2 regions of the Bacillus sp. N6 genome follow, and region 1 is predicted to be linked to the other one. Evidence: riboswitches for the same ligand, from Rfam matches in the RefSeq annotation. Region 1 holds a riboswitch; the other holds the start of a gene.
The links. A riboswitch is a leader RNA that binds a small molecule or an ion and turns the genes downstream of it on or off. The one in region 1 is predicted to bind S-adenosylmethionine.

Region 1 (6,201 bases):
TCCCTTTTACTTTCACATCTCCAAGCTCTACATTTGTAGAGAAACCGAGAGTAGCTAAAATCGTCATTTTTCTTGCTGCATCTAAACCTTCTACGTCTGATGTTGGATCTGCTTCTGCAAATCCAAGTTGTTGGGCTTCTTTTAACACGTCGTTATATGCTCTCCCTTCATCTGACATTTTCGTCAAAATAAAATTTGTCGTTCCATTTACAATTCCCATTACTTTCGTAATAAGATCTGAAGAAAGTCCTTCTACGATACTGCGTAAAATTGGAATTCCCCCTGCCACACTCGCCTCATAGAATAAATCAGCCTTATTATCTTTTGCTGTCGCTAATAATTCAGCTCCATGTAATGCCATTAAGTCTTTATTTGCAGTTACAACATGCTTTCCGCTTTTTAAAGCTTGTAAAATATATGATTTTGCATCATCAATGCCACCCATCACTTCGATGACAACATCAATATTTGGATTATCTAAAATTTCATTTGCATCTTGTGTTAATAGAGTAGAAGGTACCTCTACCTCTCTCTCTTTCTCAATGTTTTGCACTAATACTTTCGTTACCTTAACTGGACAACCTACTTGGTGTATGAGTCGTTCTTGATGATCCGTAATAATACGAACCACACCACTGCCAACTGTCCCAAGACCTAATAACCCAACTTGAATTTCTTTCATAGTACTGTCCACCCCTCAAAAATTGTGTTTAGATGAAATTATATGAGTAAAAAATCTGAAAAACAATGTATTTTGAACATTCGGAAAAATATAAGTTAATCTTTACAAGGAAAACGTTGCCACGTGTTACACAATCTTTCTTTACAATATATAAGGGGTTTCTTGATACACGTAATAATTCAACCAATTAGAAAACAATAAATTACCATGACTCCTCCACCTAACAAGCGGCTTTTCATCTGGATTATTATGTTTAAAATAGTTTTTTGGCACATCAATATTTAATCCCTTGTCACGATCTCGTTCGTATTCTTGTTTTAACGTCTCACAACTATATTCGCTATGTCCAAGGGCAAAAACTTGCCTTCCTTCTGGCCCAATAACAAGGTGAACACCTGCTTCTTCAGAGCTTGCTAACAATGTTAATTCTTTCACTTCTCTAATATCATTCTCTCGTACTTCTGTATGACGAGAATGCGGAGCAAAAAACAATTCATCAAATCCTTGTAACAATTTCACATGTTGCTCGCAAACCTCATGTTCAAATACACCGAACATTTTTTCCTTAAGGGGATACTTTGGAACACCATAATGATAGTACAAACCAGCCTGTGCCCCCCAGCAAATATGGAGCGTAGATGTTACATTCGTTTTTGAATACTCCATAATACGTTTAAGCTCTTCCCAATAATCTACTTCTTCAAAAGAAAGAGTTTCAACTGGTGCTCCTGTAATAATGAGCCCATCAAATTTTTCATTTTCAATATCACGAAACGTTTTATAAAAGCTCGTTAAATGGTCCTGCGCTACATTACGAGACAGATGTGATTCCATATGAAGTAAATGAACATCTAATTGCAACGGTGTGTTTCCAATTAAGCGAAGTAATTGTGCCTCTGTATCTTGCTTCGTTGGCATTAAATTTAATATAGCAATTTTCAAAGCGCGTATATCTTGTGTTTCTGCCCGCTCCTTCGTCATTACAAAAATATTTTCTTTTTGCAACACTTTGCGAGCCGGTAAATCTTTATCAATTATGATCGGCATGTGTTTTGCCTCCAACTAGAGCTGCTTCTAAATCTGCAATAATATCAGAAACATCTTCTATACCAACCGATAAACGAATTAAATCAGATGTAACACCAGCTAAACGCTGATCTTCAGCATTTAATTGTCTATGCGTCGTACTAGCGGGATGTATAACGCAAGTTCGTGCATCAGCTACGTGCGTTACAAGAGTTGCTAGTTTTACATTTGCGATAAATTCTTTTGCTGCTTCTAATCCCCCTTTAATACCAAATGTTAAAACCCCACTAGCACCTTTTTTCAAATACTTTTGTGCTAACGAGTAATTTTCATTACTATCTAATCCCGGATAATTCACCCATTCAATACGTTCATGATTAGCAAGCCACTTAGCAACTGCCAGAGCATTTTCGCTATGACGCTCCATTCGTAAATGCAAAGTCTCTAAGCCAATATTGCTAATATATGCATTGAATGGGCTCATACAATTTCCATAATCTCTTAATAGTTGAACACGTGCTTTCACAATATATGCTGCTGCACCAAAGTTTTGAACGTAACTTACACCGTGATAACTTGGATCTGGTTCAACAAGCTCAGGATATTTTCCATTTGTCCAATCAAAATTTCCACCGTCAATTACAATACCGCCTAAAGAGCTCGCATGCCCATCGATATATTTAGTCGTAGAATGAACAATAATATTTGCCCCATATTCAAACGCTTGGCATAAATAAGGAGTTGCTAATGTATTATCAACGATAAAAGGTACCTCTAATTCTTTAGCGGCAGCTGAAAATTCTTTGAAATTTAAAACATTCATCGCTGGATTTCCTAATGATTCTGCATAGATAAGTTTCGTCTTATCGTTAGCAAGTGCCGTAATTTCATCTGCCGTTAAATTTGGATTAAAGAACGTAACATCAATGCCAAGCTTACGTAAACTCACCCCAAATAAATTAAACGTTCCCCCGTAAACAGTTGAAGAGCAAAGTAAATGATCCCCACTACTACAAATATTTAAAACTGCGAGCATAATAGCTGCTTGCCCAGAAGCCGTTGCAACAGCTCCTACACCGCCTTCTAAATCTGATAACTTCTGCTCAAATGCGGCTAGAGTAGGGTTTCCAATACGCGTATAAATATATCCTTCTGCCTCTAAGTTAAATAGAGCTGCTAAATCATCCGAAGTATCGTATTTATACGTTGTGCTTTGATAAAGTGGTAAAACACGTGGTTCACCATTCTTTGGCGTATAGCCACCTTGCACACAAATCGTTCCTTTTCCCCATGATTCTCCCATCTCTCATTCTCCTTTCTTTTATACAAAATAAAAAACTGCCCCTTTCCTGAAAACAAGAAAGGAGCAGTTTGAAAACACGCTCTAAAGGCTCTTTCTTATCTCTCAGGATTACTACCTGCAGGATTTGGCACAATTCCGTTATACGGCTGTTGCCAAGGTTTCATCGGGCCTGTCCCTCCACCTTTTCTTGATAAGACTATGCAATTACCGTTGATTTTATAGCAATAATTTCCTAATGTCAAACAGTTTTTCTGAATGTTCTAAAATAAATGTTAACAGTTTCATATAAAGCAACAAAAGAAATATATTCTAGTCTATTTCAAAAAAGACCTTTAAAAAACTCAAATCAGTCTATAAAATTAAATAAGTAATTTAACCTATAAATTCAAATTCTCTAAAATTCAGCCTATATGTTGAATAGGCGGTCCTCTCAAAAAGATACTATATATATTCAATCCATTTTCCACTAGTATATTTCACTTTTTCCCTACTGAGATTTACATAACGGAGGTATAACATGAAAAATAAAAAAGATATGCAGTACATACTTGCTCTATATGGCATTCTTCTAGGATCTATAGTAGGAGCTACAGTCTGGTTATTTTTAGTCACAATAAATATTGGAATCCACTTTATTTGGGGATACTTGCCTGAAGTTCTCTCTTATCCCTCTTATTACACCCTTTGCGTAACAATAATTGGCGGGGGCCTCGTTGGTCTATCACAAAAATATTTCGGTATATATCCACGCCTTATGCCTGAAGTGATGACTGAATATAAAAAAACTGGTCGAATCGAATATCGCTTTGTCCATCAGGCTACTTTAACAGCGATTATTGTTTTAATTTTCGGAGCTAGTCTTGGTCCAGAAGCCGCACTAGTTGGAATTATAGGCGGACTGTGCACATGGGTAGGGGATCGCTTTAAATTTGCCTTAAAGGGTATGAATGAGCTAACCGAGATTGGAATTGGCGCTACTTTAAGTGTCATTTTTAACGCACCATTATTCGGTTATTTAGCACCGAATGAAAATGAGGGGGAACAAATTGCTGCTTTTTCTAAAGGAAAAAAGGCAATTGTATACTTAGCTACTACTTTCGCAGGTTTTTCTGTTTATTTACTACTGAGTAAACTCGATAATCGTGGATCCTTTATTGTTGATTTCGGGGAAGGTGCACTTTCTTTCAATGAATGGATCGCATTTCTTCCACTTGCTAGTATCGGTGCTATAGTTGGTTTCTTTTATTTCAAGTTAGAATTCACATTAGAGAAGTTAATTCACCCTTTTAGGGAATACAAGCTGACACTCGGAATTATCGGTGGCATTTTATTAGGAATTGCAGGAACTTTTCTTCCGTACACATTATTTTCAGGGGAACATCAATTAAAAGAGTTAGTTGTTGAATGGAGCCATTTATCTTTTTGGATACTACTTCTTTCAGGGATTTTAAAGTTGTGTATTACTGCCGTTTGTTTGAACACAGGGTGGCGGGGTGGACATATATTCCCAATTATATTTTCCGGATCAAGTATTGGATACGCTATAGCATCTATTCTTCCTATAGATCCAGTAGCATCCGTTGCTATCGTAACGACAGCAATTTCAAGCTATGCGTTACGAAAGCCAATAGCTATAACATTACTATTACTTATGTTTTTCCCGCTTAATTTACTATTGCCCATGCTTGGTGCAGCTGCTATCGGGAATGCCTTTCCACTCCCAAAACATAACGAAAATAAAAATTAATAAAAATAGGCAGTGGGGACGAAAGCTCCACTGCCTATTTTTTTATTACACATGCTGCTTTAATAACGCTTCTAACTCCTCAAAATTATGCACTTCATATGTCGGTATAATCCCACTATCATTTAATTTCCTTTCTGGATTAAACCAACAAGTATCAATTCCCGCTACATATCCACCTTTAATATCAGCGCTTAATGAATCACCAATAATCAGCCCTTCTTCAGGTGCAAAGTTAGGAATCCGTTCAAAAACATAATCAAAATACTCTTTCATCGGCTTTTGAAAACCTGTATCTTCCGAAACAAAAACATCTTTAAACAATGAATGTAACCCTGCATTACGCAAACGTTTATCTTGCGTCTTAGAAACACCATTTGTCACTATATACAACTCATACTCCCCTTGAATTTGATTTATAAATTCAAACGCACCTTGCATGAGTTGATTTCCTTCTTCTAAGTAGTTACGGTAATTATTTTCGAGTAATATTCCGTCTACTTCTTCTCCATACTCTTGAAACAACAGAGAGAATCGTGTATTTATAACTTCCTTGCGTGATAGTTCACCTTTTTCAAAAGCATCCCAAAGACCTTTATTTATTTTTTTATAACGAGCCTCTATCTCGTCTGTTAAAGGGATTCCCTTCTCTTCAAAAAGCACCCGTAAAGCCATTTTTTCAGCCTTTTGGAAATCTAATAATGTATCATCTACATCAAATAGCAATGTTTTATATTTTTTCATAAATTCATCACACTCTCTTTTCTACAAAAACAAATTTACATAAATCGTATCATTCCTTCTTGTAAAGATAATAGGAGATATCTCATACTATACATAGGGGTGAAAATATGAAAATCAGCAAAAATGAGGAAGAAATTTATCAATACATGCAAATCCATCAATTCCATACCCTATTTTCATTTCATGTCTTGCCATATGTAGAGCTGCATTCTTTTCAAACGAAAGAGATGATATGTAGCGAAGGAAATGCTCTCCCTTATCTCTATTACTTAATTTCTGGGAAAGCAAAAATATATATGAGTCATAAAAACGGGAAGGTTTCATTAATTAATTTTATTCAAGCACCATCTTTTATCGGGGAATTAGGATTAATAGGAGTAGAAAATATTACTAAGTCCGTTGAAGTACTAGAAGATTGTGTTTGTTTGGCACTTCCTCTTAAAGATTGTCAGCAACTTTTATTACAAGATGCAACGTTTTTACAGCACTTATGCAAATTTATTGGAGAAAAGACAATTACTCGCACTGAAAATTACGCAAAAAACTATAGTTATCCTTTTGAAAATCGATTAGCTGCTTTTATTTTATTAACAGAACAAAATAATTGTTATATAGAAAAGCATACTGAGGCCTCGGAATATTTAAATGTCAGCTACCGTCATCTTTTATATGTATTAAATCAGTTTTGCCAACAAAATTACT
Region 2 (6,201 bases), 470 kb from region 1:
AAGGCCAAGAGCATGTTATATTGTAGAACATGACACATCGTTTTTGAATGATACAGCACTTATAAAGCCACATACACTTTATGCTTCATGGGCAGTAGAGCGATTTTTAGATGAAGCAATCTGGAGTTATCCGATGTATATGAGTCATCATCGTCCTCTTTACTTTTATGAAGATGTATATGCTTCAGAGTATAAAGTGAAGTTAGGAGAAAAAGAATTCTATGGTTGTTTAATGCCACATGAGGAAGTATTAATTTTAGGGAAAAACTTTAATATGGAAGTTGGTTTTCTTTACCGAATTAATGAGTATACAACAAATATAATTAGACAGAACTTAGATCAAGTAGAAGATTTATGGAACTGGAATCGTAAAGTGTTTAATCCAGCGGAAGAAGAGGTTGCTGGAGAGGACTTGGTCGGTGTGTTACTCGTTTATGAAAATAGTGAGACATTTATGTATAATGTGATGAATAGTAGCCAAGTTTTTCGTAAATATAAAACGAATGCAACGTATTTTCAGGTAGGGTGCGGGATTTATGCGGGCTTGTCCAGTTTACTTTTAGATCAATTTGAACAAGGTGCTTATTACGTCGAGGAGTTGTTATTAAATACAGAAAGTAAGTACGGTGAGTATTTAAATTTATATATGAAGGATTTTGTAATAGGGCATAATAATTTTACGGATGGATTGTTACATGACAGGGTAAGATGGATGTAAGTTGTTACCAAAAGGAAGGAGAGATCTCCTTCCTTTCATTATTATAAGGTTAAATATTGCCCTGAAAGCAATTTCATACTTATACTTTAAGGAGATAACAATGAAAGTTTTTTGTATCGATCAAGGGGAGTTTTTATATGAATAAATACAAGAGCTTGATTTATGAAGAAAGAAGAGCCTTAAAGGTATTTATATTATTATTTTATATTATATTCTTTTTATATGACGCTATATATTATTTTGTATATCCTGCTATGAATATTAGTGGAACAGCGGTAGGTTGGCCAGAAGGTAGTCTTGGGATAGGTGTGCCTATATTTGTAATAGCATTATTTCCTATTTCTATATATCTTCAAAAAAGAGGGTATGTATATTCTGTAAAATATTTATTTTTATTTGGGTACATGTTTATCAATCTTGTGAATAATTTAATGATTTATTTGCGAACGGATAGACCTTTTGAACATGGTAGTATGGTAGAAATGTTATTAATTTTATTTGCCCCAGTTTTCGTGAATAGAAAATACTTTTATTTAGTGTCCTTTAGTGTAATTGGAAAGTACGTATTTTTCACATTGCTATTACAAGATTTAAAAGTGGTAATTCCACTTGTTTTATGTATATTCTATTTCATTATTTCACATTCTTTATTAAAACGATTTCAATCTTATGTAAGAACAGTGGTTGAAATGATGAACAATATGAAAGAGACGGAAAATTTAGCTGTGATTGGGACTATGTCTACAACAATTGCCCATGAAATTCGAAATCCGCTAACAGCGTTAAAAGGGTTTACGCAAATGCAAAAAGAAAGAAATCCAACTGATACGATGAGCTACGACATTATGCTACAAGAAATTGAAAGGGTTAATGGATTTGTTAGTGAATTGATGTTGTTAGGAAAACCAAAGCCAACAAATTATGAAAGGTGTAATATACGAGATATCCTTCTATATGTTGTGCATCTAATGGAAAGTTATGCAACGCAATATAGAGTTAAATGTCATATACAAGTAGATGGGAATTTACCGGCTATAAACGGTGATGATAAGCAATTAAAACAAGTGTTATTAAATATCATTAAAAATGGAATAGAATCAATGCCAGAGGGCGGAGAAATTCATATCCGTGCATATCAAAAAACGCAAGGACATTTGTGTATTTCTGTTGAAGACCAAGGATTTGGTATAGAGAATGATAAATTAGAAAAAATCGGCAAGGCGTTTTACACAACAAAGGAGACTGGTACAGGACTTGGATTAATGATTACATATAAAATTATTAAGGAACATCAAGGGAGTATCACGATCCAAAGTAGTCTAGGAGTAGGAACGAAAGTAGAAATTTTTCTGCCGACCGTTTAATGTATTGGGAGAAAAGATTTTTCAGAAAAGTGTTCTTGTTGTGTAAATATAAACATTTTATAAAATGTTTCAAGAAGGGTTTTTTTTATAAAATACTTCGTTTATAATGGAGGAAAATATCGACATGAGATTGATTGCTCATGTAACGGTTCAGTAGTGTTATGAAAAGATAAGAAGGGGTGCACGCGCATCCTTTTTTCTATGCAGATATTATGAAAGAGGTGGTATGATGGAATTAACATTAAATTCGACTGTATGTTTACACACGATTCAATTTCGAAAAGAGCAAAAGAATTATATTGTAAAAGATACAATTACAGGAGAAAAATATGAAATGCCGCCACTTTGGATTGATGCATTGGCAATGATGCGTGACGGTTTTTTATTGGGAGAAATTGAGGAGAAATTAAAAGAAGAGTATCCATCCGAAGAAGTGAATATGTTAGCATTCACGAGGCAACTGTTAGAACTAGAACTTGTTGAAATGGTAGATGGAGAAGAGATAGCTTGCACAAAGAAGAAAGAGATAGATTGTTTAGCTTGGGTGCGTCCTCGTGTGGAACAATTCTTTCTTAATTTAAATAGAAAATATAGAAGCAAAGACCAGTAGTGGCCTTTGCTTCTTTTAATCCCGCTATTTGCTGGGCAGTAAGACCCCCACTTCAAAATTCAGCGGAAGCAAAGAAGTTAGGTGTGGGATGAACAAAACCTCCACTGATTAAAGGTTCACTTTATAGGTTGTGTTTAAAATATAACAGCAAATGCTCTTGCGAAAGCACCGTCACTATTTTTAATTTTTAAAGGTGCTGCTGAGAAAAAGAAACGTTTTGCTTCGATAGCATCTAGATTTGTTAAGTTTTCAATTAAATAAATATTATTCCCTAGTAATATGTGATGAATCGGTGATGTTTCTGTTGTGACTTCATCAGGAGAAATGAAATCTAAACCGATAGATTTTACTTTTAATCGCACTAGTTCTTTAGCTAATTCTTCAGAAAGATAAAATGCTTCCTTCTCATAAGCTTCTGTATTCCATTTTGTGGATAGATTAGAATGAAAAATAACAATATCACCTTCTTTTATGTGAGTATTATGCAATACTGCCTTAGGTAATTTTCGCTCTTGAATATGTGTTACATCTATAAGAACAGCTTCGCCTACAAATTGATCCAGCGGTAATCGATCGATGGTCGTTGCGCCTGAAATAAAATGCGCAGGGGCATCACAATGCGTGCCAACATGAACGACAGAATGAAAATCTGTAACTTGATAGCCTGATTCTTCAACACTTGTAACAGCTTCTAGTTGTATTTTAGGTGTTCCAGGAAATTGAGACATATTATTTTCAAATGTTTGCGATAGATCAATTACTTTCATTTTACATACCTCCAATATATGTTTTTCAAATAATAAAAAGCTCATCCTTCAGTATCAAGAAAGATGAGCTTTACATGCTAGTTGAGTTTTATCTTCCAAAATGCAATGCATTTTGCAGGAATTAGCACCTATTCAGTTTGTATAAACTGAGGTTGCTGGGCTTCAAAGGGCCGGTCCCTCTGCCTCTCTTGATAAAGAAGTATTCAGTTTTTAAAATCGGAATTTTCCGATAGTTAAATTGTAATTCATTTCCTTTTTTCGTGCAATACAAAATAGGTATTCACCCAAATAAAGCTGCTCGCATATTGTAGCTTATGTAAATAGAATGCTGCGAAGGAGTGAGTGCAGTGACAGGAAATATATTAAATTATTATGCTGGTGGTAATACAGCTAGGGGATTTCACAATTTATACGAAGAGAATTTAAAAGGATTAGACAGATTATTTATCTTAAAGGGTGGCCCAGGAACGGGAAAATCTTCTTTAATAAAGGCAATAGGTCGTGAATGGATTGAAAAAGGATATGATATTGAATTTTTACATTGTTCTTCTGATAATAAATCGGTTGATGGTGTAATTATCCCAAAATTAAAAGTAGGAATTGTTGATGGGACATCGCCGCATGTTATTGAGCCAAAAATGCCAGGAGTTGTTGAAGAGTATATAAATTTAGGAATTGCTTGGGACTCAGATAAACTAAGAAAGCAGAAGTTAGAAATTGAAAGATTTGTTTCAGAAGCAAGCAAAGCTTTTCAGTCTGCTTACGCACGTTTTAAAGAGGCATTGGTTATACATGATGAGTGGGAGAAGATATATATTGATAATATAGATTTTAATAAAGCAAATGAACTAACCAATCAGCTAATCCAGAAATTATTTGCAGATAAAAGCGGGAGACAATCGCTTGTAAAACATCGTTTTTTAGGAGCTGCTACACCGAAAGGAGCAGTTGATTTTGTTCCTAATTTAACAGAAGGGTTACCACATCGTTATTTTATAAAAGGGCGCCCAGGCTCTGGAAAATCAACGATGCTCAAAAAGTTAGCTAAGGCAGCTGAAGAAAAAGGGTTTGAAGTTGAAGTATATCATTGCGGATTTGACCCGAATAGTCTTGATATGGTTATCGTAAGAGAATTAGGATTTGCAATTTTTGATAGCACCGCACCACATGAATATTTTCCAAGTCGCGAGGGTGATGAAATTATTGATATGTATGCCCTTATTGTTACGCCAGGGACGGATGAGAAATATGCGAAGGAAATTCGTGATGTCTCCATTCAATATAAAGCAAAAATGAATGAGGCGATGTCTTTCTTAGCGAAAGCAAAATCGGTTCGTGATAAATTAGAACGAATTTATATTGCTGCTATGGATTTTTCAATAGTAGATGCATATAAAGAGGAGATTCAAAAAGAGTTTGAACGAATTGCTACTACTGTAATCGAAAAGCAACAATAGACGTTTCATTAGGCTGTCAGTAATTTCTGACAGTTTTTTTGGTATGTAGTAAAATTAGTATTGTATTTGTCGAATTTCCAAGGAAATAATCAAAAAATGGAGGTGTTATGCAATGAGAGAGAAAATCGAGTTGGAGTTAGAAAGAATTGAAAAAGAGAATGATGTGAAAATTTTATTTGCGGTAGAATCAGGGAGTCGTGCTTGGGGTTTTCCATCGAAAGATAGCGATTATGATGTTAGGTTTGTTTATATACACCCGGTAGAATGGTATTTATCAATTCATGACAAACGAGATGTAATTGAATATCCAATTAGTGATGATTTAGATATAAGTGGTTGGGATATTAAAAAGGCGTTGCAACTATTCGCGAAGTCGAATCCTGCTTTACTTGAGTGGATTCGATCACCAATTTTTTATTCGAAAAACTCTAATTTTCCAGAACTACTTCAACAGATGAGTGAGAAGAATTTTGATCCAAAAGCAACGATATATCATTATTTACATATGGCGTCGAAAAATTATCGTGAATTTTTGCAAGGTGAGAATGTAAAGCTGAAAAAGTACTTTTATGTATTACGTCCCATTTTAGCTTGTAAGTGGCTAGAAGAGAAAACGACCTTACCTCCTGTAGAATTTGACCGATTGATTAAAGAATTATCATTAGAACGTAGCGTATTAGATGAAATTGAAAAGTTGTTAATAAAGAAAAAAGCAGGTACTGAATTAGATGTTGGATTGAAAATTAAGGTGCTAAATCAATTTTTAGAAGAACAAATTCATTACTATCAGCAATATGTAAAAGGAATTGAAAAGGGATCAGGAATCGATATTGAGAGTTTAAATACATTGTTTCGAGATATGTTGTTTGAAGCATATGAAAAAGAGCACAAGTAAGTTTGTGCTCTTTTTATTTTGTAGGAATGAAGAAAACAGATATAGCTGCGATAAGACCTGCAAAGGAGAATAAGTAAAAATTCCATGCTAAGTCATATTGCATTGTCATAATAATACCGACGAGAATTGGGCCAGCAATTGCACCAACTCGGCCAAGCCCCAGTCCCCAGCCTAAGGAGGTAGCTCGGATATGTGATGGGAAGTATTGTGTTACATATGCATTTAATATTTGAGTAATACCGACTGATCCAATACCAGCAAGGCCAATTAAAAGATAAATGATTGTAACAGATGGTTTGATTGTTAATAGTCCGATACATATGGCTGCCATAAGATAAGAGATGCTAATAACAATTTTTGCTCCTATACGATCAGCAATTGCTCCAGCGA

Region 2: it holds a riboswitch for S-adenosylmethionine, as region 1 does, so the genes downstream of both, ACUXVC_RS02045 (cyclase family protein) here and ACUXVC_RS27155 (bifunctional O-acetylhomoserine aminocarboxypropyltransferase/cysteine synthase) in region 1, are expected to answer to the same signal.

Annotation. Positions count from the first base shown of each region.
Region 1 covers NZ_CM127843.1:5,260,411-5,266,611, forward strand. The annotation lists gene ACUXVC_RS27145 (homoserine dehydrogenase) at 1-682, opposite strand, end outside; gene metA (homoserine O-acetyltransferase MetA) at 824-1,729, opposite strand; gene ACUXVC_RS27155 (bifunctional O-acetylhomoserine aminocarboxypropyltransferase/cysteine synthase) at 1,713-3,011, opposite strand; SAM riboswitch class I at 3,104-3,208, opposite strand; gene ACUXVC_RS27160 (chloride channel protein) at 3,529-4,758, shown strand; gene ACUXVC_RS27165 (YjjG family noncanonical pyrimidine nucleotidase) at 4,804-5,499, opposite strand; gene ACUXVC_RS27170 (transcriptional regulator YeiL) at 5,607-6,201, shown strand, end outside.
Region 2 covers NZ_CM127843.1:382,603-388,803, forward strand. The annotation lists gene ACUXVC_RS02030 (S-adenosylmethionine decarboxylase related protein) at 1-718, shown strand, start outside; gene ACUXVC_RS02035 (ATP-binding protein) at 856-2,082, shown strand; gene ACUXVC_RS02040 (hypothetical protein) at 2,312-2,692, shown strand; gene ACUXVC_RS02045 (cyclase family protein) at 2,827-3,459, opposite strand; SAM riboswitch class I at 3,545-3,657, opposite strand; gene ACUXVC_RS02050 (PRK06851 family protein) at 3,807-4,916, shown strand; gene ACUXVC_RS02055 (nucleotidyltransferase domain-containing protein) at 5,029-5,811, shown strand; gene ACUXVC_RS02060 (MFS transporter) at 5,825-6,201, opposite strand, start outside.